Regions from separate parts of the Polaromonas sp. P1_F8 genome, predicted to be linked through region 2. Evidence: riboswitches for the same ligand, from Rfam matches in the RefSeq annotation. Region 2 holds a riboswitch; the other holds the start of a gene.

Region 1 (3,395 bases), on a different contig from region 2:
CGGCGGCCGCTGGAATCGCCGCCCTTAAAAATGAGCCGCTGGTGCTGCTGGTCAGCCTGCCTGGCTGCCCCTTCTGCGAACTGGTGCGGCGCAATTACCTGTTGCCGGGGCAACGCGATGGCAGCCTGCACGCCTGGCAGCTCAACATCAGCGACCGCGCGACGCCGCTGACCGGCTTTGACGGCCAGGTGACGACAGCCGCCGCCCAGGTTGCGGCATGGAAGGCCGGTTTTACCCCCACGGTGCTGTTTCTGGGCCCGGCCGGGCAAGACCTGGCGGAACGGCTGGTTGGCCTGGCGTCTACCGACTTTTATGGCGCTTACCTGGAAGAGCGGCTGGCACAGGCGCGCAAAGCTGTGCTGGCGCTCAGGTAAATGAAATGCAGATCGCCCCATTCGCAGCCGTGGGGATTTCTGGTTGCTATTGTTTTAGTAGCTGCTCGCGCCCGTCCTTATTGGGCTGAAGGCCTTTTTCATGCTCAAAATGCCCTAAAAGTGGCCTCACAAACGATTCTGGCGTGCCGCGCAGCGTTTTTCGCCCCTGCACAACAACCCACCAGCCACGCCCCGCATGACTGACCAGGAATCGCTGCTTGCCGCTATCCACGAGGAAGTGGTCTTGCAGGCCTACAACCCGGCCTGGCCCCTGCAGTTTGTGGCTGAGCGGGACCGCCTGCTTGCGCTCTCCCCCCAGCTGCCGGCCCGCCTGATCGACATCCAGCACATCGGCAGCACGGCCGTGCCCGACCTGGCGGCCAAACCGGTGATTGACATGCTGGCCGGTGTGGAATCTATCGCGGCGGCTGAAGCGCTTCTGGCGCCGCTGTGCGCCAACGGTTATACGACCTCCGCTGAATTCAATGCCTCGCTGTCTGACCGCAAATGGCTGATGCGCTGGGCAGAGGGGCGGCGCACGCATCATCTGCACCTGGTGGTGCACGGCGGCGAGGTGTGGGCGCAGCGTCTGCGTTTTCGCGACGCCCTGCGTTCGGACCCTGCGCTGGCGGCGCGGTATGCCGCGCTCAAGGCGGAACTGGCGGCCCGGCACCCGGGTGACCGCGAGGCCTATACCGATGCCAAAGCCGCGTTTGTGAAGGCGGCGAGCGAAGGCTGAGCCGCCCTGCTTCCTACTATTAAGCGCCTGAATCAACCCGCTAGACCTGTACTGAACGCCCTATTCACGCTTGGAAAAACAGGCTTCGGTGGTAAATTCAAACCCGTTCAAGCAGGAGAGCGCTGCCCCCCAAGGCAGCCACCGAAGGCGCAAACTTCCATAATCGCTCAGGTCCCGTACTGCCCGGAAACACACAGCCGTCTGGAGAGACGCCGCACGCAAGGTGCAGCGCACCGAAGGAGCAAAGCCGAAGCTTGTCATCGACATAAAAGCAGCGGCTGAATCTCTCAGGTAACAAGGACAGTGGAAGCGGCCGCAAGCATGTGATGGCTTGGCGGTTGCCACGATTCTTCCGATTCAACAGCAACCCCTGGCACGGCGCTTGCGCTACTGCAATGTTCTGCTTGAATGAAAAGGAACTGCCATGAAAGTCATGGTTTTGGGTGCGGGTGTCACGGGTATCACCACGGCCTGGTATTTGTCGCAGCGGGGGCACGAAGTCACGGTGGTCGAACGGCGCGGCGCGGCCGCGATGGAAACCAGCTTTGCCAACGGCGGGCAAATATCTGTGAGCCACGCGGAGCCCTGGGCCAACCCGGGTGCGCCACTGAAAGTGCTGCAATGGCTGGCGCGTGAAGATGCGCCGCTGCTTTTCAGGCTGCGCGCCGATGTGAACCAGTGGCTGTGGGGACTGGAGTTTTTGCGCAACTGCACGCCCGCGCGCACGGCACAAAACATCAAGCAGATCGTGAACCTGGGCATGTACAGCCGCGGCGCGCTGCAAAAACTGCGCGCCGAGCTGGGCCTGCTGTACAACGCGCAAACCAAGGGCATCCTGCACTTCTACACCAGCCAGGCCGAGTACGACGCGGCGCAGGAACCCGCGCGCATCATGCGCGAGCACGGCTGCGAACTCGACATGAAGACGGCCGACGAGTGTGTGGCGATTGAGCCCGCGCTGGCGCAATGCCGCGGCAGCATCGTGGGCGGCAGCATGACACCCAGCGATGAATCGGGTGACGCCCGCGCATTTACCGCCGCGCTGGCCGCGCGCTGCGAGCAGGCGGGTGTCAAATTTTTGTACAACACCACGGTGCTGGGCCTGGACGCCGAGCAAGGGCAGCTGAACGGCGTGCAGGTGGCGATGGGCAGCGGCGAGGCCGGCGGCAAGGTCGAGATGCTGAAAGCCGACGCGTATGTGATGTGCCTGGGCGCCTTCAGCGCGCAGTGGGCCAAGGTGCTGGGGCAAAGCCTGCGCATCTACCCGGCCAAGGGTTATTCGGTCACGCTGCCCGTCATCAACGAGGCGGCCTCCTATCAGGTCAGCCTGACGGATGACGAGTACAAGCTGGTGTTCTCGCGTTTTGGCAACCGCTTGCGCGTTGCCGGCACGGCCGAGCTCAACGGCTACAACACCGAGCTGAACCTGGTGCGCTGCAACGCCATCGTGCGCCGTGTAAAACAACTCTTTCCCGACATGACGGACGGCGAGGGCGCGCAGTTCTGGACGGGTCTGCGCCCGGCCACGCCGAGCAACGTGCCTTACATCGGCAAAAGCAAGGCCTCCAATGTCTTCCTCAACACGGGCCACGGCACGCTGGGCTGGACGCACGCCTGCGGCTCGGGCGCGGCGATTGCGGACATCGTGAGCGGGCGCGAGCCGGAAGTCGACTTTGCGTTTACCGGGATGCCGGCGCCGGGGCGTGTAATGGCATTGCCGGGGATGGCGAAGGCCTGAGCAAGGCCTGAAAAGGGGGTCTGCAGCACGGCGTCCTGCAGCAGGTGGGCGGAAACGGTAATATCGCCCTCCGTTCATCAGCTGCTTGCCGCCATGACATCACCCGCCACCACGCCCCCCGACGGTCTTCCCACCTACAGGCTCCTTACCGGCCCGGATGACGCGAGCTTTTGCCGTCGGGTGAGTGAAGTGCTTGCCATGGGTTACGAGCTTTACGGCTCGCCGGCGGCGACCTTCAATGGCGAGAACGTGATCGTGGCGCAGGCGGTGCTGTGGCCTTCGCTGCGCAAGGCCGGCTGATGAGCCCTGCCCTGCCCCTGAACCCTGCAACGCTTCAGGCCATGGCGGATTTTCCGCGCCAGCTGGAACAGTTTTACGACGCGATTCCTGAAAGCCACAAGGGTTGGACGCCGCCGTCGTGGGAAGGCATTCCGAGCGAACATTTCACGGCCCTCGCGCAGATCTGCCACGTCAGGGACATCGAGATTGACGGCTACCACGTGCGATTTCAGCGCACCTTGTCAGAGGCCAGCCCCGTGCTGGA
Region 2 (3,395 bases):
TGTATTGCCGCTGGAAAGGCTGGGGCAAACAGGACGGCGACGGCCGCCTGAGCTTTGGCAAGGCGACCTGGCAGGCAGGTTGGGCGCTGCTGATGCCGGTGATCATTCTGGGCGGGATTTACGGCGGAATTTTCACGCCGACCGAAGCCTCTGCCGTGGCGGTGTTTTATGCGCTGGTCGTGGGCATCGTGATCTACCGCGAGATCAAGCCGGCCGACCTGTACGTCATTCTGCGCAAATCGGTGCTGTCCAGTGCCGTGATCATGTTCATCATCGCCAATGCCGGGTTGTTCGCCTTCCTGATCACGCGGGCCGGCGTGCCGGACGCCATAGGCCACTGGCTGGAAGCCGTGCTGCAGTCGCCCGCCCTCTTCCTGTTGGGCGTCAACGCGGCGCTGTTCATCATCGGCATGTTCATTGAAACCAGCGCCGCCATCATCGTGCTGGCGCCCATCCTGGCGCCAGTGGCCGTGCATTTCGGCATTGACCCGGTGCACTTCGGGCTGGTGATGGTGGTCAACCTTGCGCTGGGCATGATCACGCCGCCATTCGGCGTGAACCTGTTTGCAGCCTGCACGGTCGCCAGGATATCGCTGGACCGCATCGTGACCCACCTGCTCCCGTTTGTACTGGTGATACTGGCTTGCCTGATGGTGATCACTTACGTACCGCAGCTGTCTCTTGGCCTGCGCGATCTGGTCTACGCCAAATAGCTATTTTTTCGGACGGGGTTTCACGCCCTTGTCATCTACGCAGGCGATGCTTTAGGGCCTGTTAACGCTATTTATGCAAGATGCGTTGCGAGTCAAAAGGCCTTGAGCAAGGCGCAAAACGCAGGCGGGGTGAACCCCGTCAAGGCTTTGCAACGCCGCGCAGGGCCTTTTTGATCGCAACCCGGAGGGAATGGGGTGAGAAAGCCGCCACTCGGCGTTGCTCTCCTAGCCCAGACAGAAGTCTGGGCGTCGTCACGCGCCTTGATTGGCGGCTTTCTCACCCCATTCGCATTTGCATAAATAGCGTTAACAGGCCCTTACTTTCATTTGAGGATGAAATCCATGCAGCTCCATAAAACCGACCGTGCCCGCGCCGAGCTCAAGCCCGGCGTGAGAACGCTAGGCCAGCGCGAGCGCACCCTTCTGCTGATGGCCGACGGCAGCAAGTCTGCCCAGGACTTCCGACCGCTGTTTGAGGGCGACGGCGAAGCCATTGCCCTGCGCCTTTTGCGCGACGGCTTTCTGGAAGCCCATCCCGGCAAGACGTCCGCACCGGCAAAAAACCCCGCGCCTGCACCCGGCCACACACTCACGCCGGCGCAGTTACAGAACTTTCCCAGCCCCGAAACCACCCAGGCCATTCAGGTCTCTGCCGATCAATTTGAAGGCAAGCGCTCGCTTGCCACAACCCGGATGTTCCTGTTCGACATCTGCGAGCGTATGTTCGCCCGGCGCAACCCGGAGATGGCCGAGCGCTTTCGCGAAGCGCTGCGCAATGCCAAGGACCGCGAGACCATGCTCAGCGCCTCGCGCGAAATGATCGAGGAAATCGAAAAAATCGCGGGCCATGAGCGTGCCGACTCCATCAGCGAGCGGATCGCCATGCTGCTGCCCCAGCATCTGGCCGCCTGATCAAACTGACCGACCGCACAGCCGGTTCCGTTACACTTGCCGGGTCAGGAGAGAGTTTTCCTTAGCGAAAACCGCCGAAGGCGCACGTACACCCAAGGGCACCCCTTGGGCCGCACTGAACGCTCAGGCAAAAGGACTGGCAACCGCCCTGCGGCGCACCACGCTACAGGTCGTTCCCTACTGGAGAGAGGCAGCCTTTCACAGGCCCGCCCACCGAAGGAGCAAACCCGCATCGCCGGGTGAATCTCTCAGGTAAAGTGGACAGCAGGGGCAACTCATGGTTTTACCTGTTTGCCCCCTGGAGAATGCCTTGTCCGATTCGTCCACCTCTTCTGCCGCCCCCGAAACCCTGCTTAAAACGCCTTTGCACGACCTGCATTTAGAGCTTGGCGCACGCATGGTCCCTTTTGCGGGCTATTCCATGCCGGTGCAATACCCTGCGGGCCTGATGGCCGAGCACCACCACACGCGTCAGGCGGCAGGCCTTTTTGATGTCTCTCACATGGGCCAGCTACGCCTGGTGGGTGCTGATGCTGCAGCCGCCCTTGAATCCCTAATACCCGTCGACGTCATAGACCTGCCCGCCGGCAAGCAGCGCTACGGCCTGCTGCTGAACGACGAGGGCGGCATCATCGACGACCTGATGTTTTTCAACCGTGACTATGCGAACGGCGGCGACCTGTTTGTCATCGTCAATGGCGCGTGCAAGGTGGGTGACATCGCGCACATACAGGCCAAAATCGGCTCGCGCTGCGAAGTCATTCCCATGCCGGAGATGGCGCTCATGGCGCTACAGGGCCCGCAAGCTGTCACTGCCCTGCAGCGGCTGGCCCCGGGTGTCGAGAAACTGGTGTTCATGACCGGCGGACAATTCGACGTGGCCGGCTGCGATTGCTTCATCACCCGCAGCGGCTACACCGGCGAAGACGGCTTTGAAATCTCGGTGCCTGATTCGCAAGCCGACACGCTCGCACGAGCGCTGCTCGCGCAGCCCGAAGTCAAATCCATAGGCCTGGGCGCGCGCAACTCGCTGCGGCTGGAGGCGGGTCTGTGCCTCTACGGCAACGACATCGACACCAGCACCACACCGGTGGAAGCCAACCTCAATTGGGCCATGCAGAAGATTCGCCGGACCGGCGGAGCGCGGGCCGGTGGGTTTCCCGGCGCAGAAAAAATCCTGGCTCAACTGGCCGACCCCACCCAACTCACCCGCAAGCGTGTCGGCCTGGTGGCGCTTGAGCGCGTCCCGGTGCGCGATCACACCGAACTGCAAAGCACCGACGGTACGGTCATTGGCGAAGTCACCAGCGGTTTGCTGGGCCCCACGATCAATCAGCCGGTGGCCATGGGCTACGTCAAACCCGAATTTGCCGCACTGGGCACGCGCGTGAACGCCATCGTGCGCGGCAAGGCCGTGCCCATGGAAGTCGCCGCCATGCCTTTTGTTCCCGCCCGCTACTACCGCGGTTAAGCACCTTTTTAGTTTTAGTTTCTGCTCACTCAACCCCTGGAGAACCTCATGACCGTCAAATACACCGAAGACCACGAATGGGTCAAGATTGAAGGCAACGTTGCCACCGTTGGCATCACCGTGCATGCGCAGGACGCGTTGGGCGACGTGGTGTTTGTGGACCTGCCGGCTGTCGGCACCACTTTCGCCCAGAAAGAAACCGCCGGTGTTGTCGAATCCGTCAAGGCTGCGGCCGACGTGTATATGCCCTTGAGCGGCGAAGTGACCGAAATCAACGAAGCCCTGAAAAACGACCCATC

The links. A riboswitch is a leader RNA that binds a small molecule or an ion and turns the genes downstream of it on or off. The one in region 2 is predicted to bind glycine.
Region 1: another riboswitch for glycine. It lies ahead of AC1D1J_RS19680 (D-amino acid dehydrogenase); the one in region 2 lies ahead of gcvT (glycine cleavage system aminomethyltransferase GcvT).

The regions. Positions count from the first base shown of each region.
Region 1 covers NZ_JBFUBS010000006.1:297,725-301,119, forward strand. The annotation lists gene AC1D1J_RS19670 (thioredoxin domain-containing protein) at 1-374, shown strand, start outside; gene AC1D1J_RS19675 (GrpB family protein) at 571-1,113, shown strand; glycine riboswitch at 1,216-1,305, shown strand; gene AC1D1J_RS19680 (D-amino acid dehydrogenase) at 1,538-2,851, shown strand; gene AC1D1J_RS19685 (DUF1737 domain-containing protein) at 2,945-3,151, shown strand; gene AC1D1J_RS19690 (DinB family protein) at 3,151-3,395, shown strand, end outside.
Region 2 covers NZ_JBFUBS010000001.1:1,188,751-1,192,145, forward strand. The annotation lists gene AC1D1J_RS05595 (TRAP transporter large permease) at 1-713, shown strand, start outside; gene AC1D1J_RS05600 (hypothetical protein) at 1,056-1,625, shown strand; glycine riboswitch at 1,661-1,776, shown strand; glycine riboswitch at 1,796-1,900, shown strand; gene gcvT (glycine cleavage system aminomethyltransferase GcvT) at 1,903-3,096, shown strand; gene gcvH (glycine cleavage system protein GcvH) at 3,145-3,395, shown strand, end outside.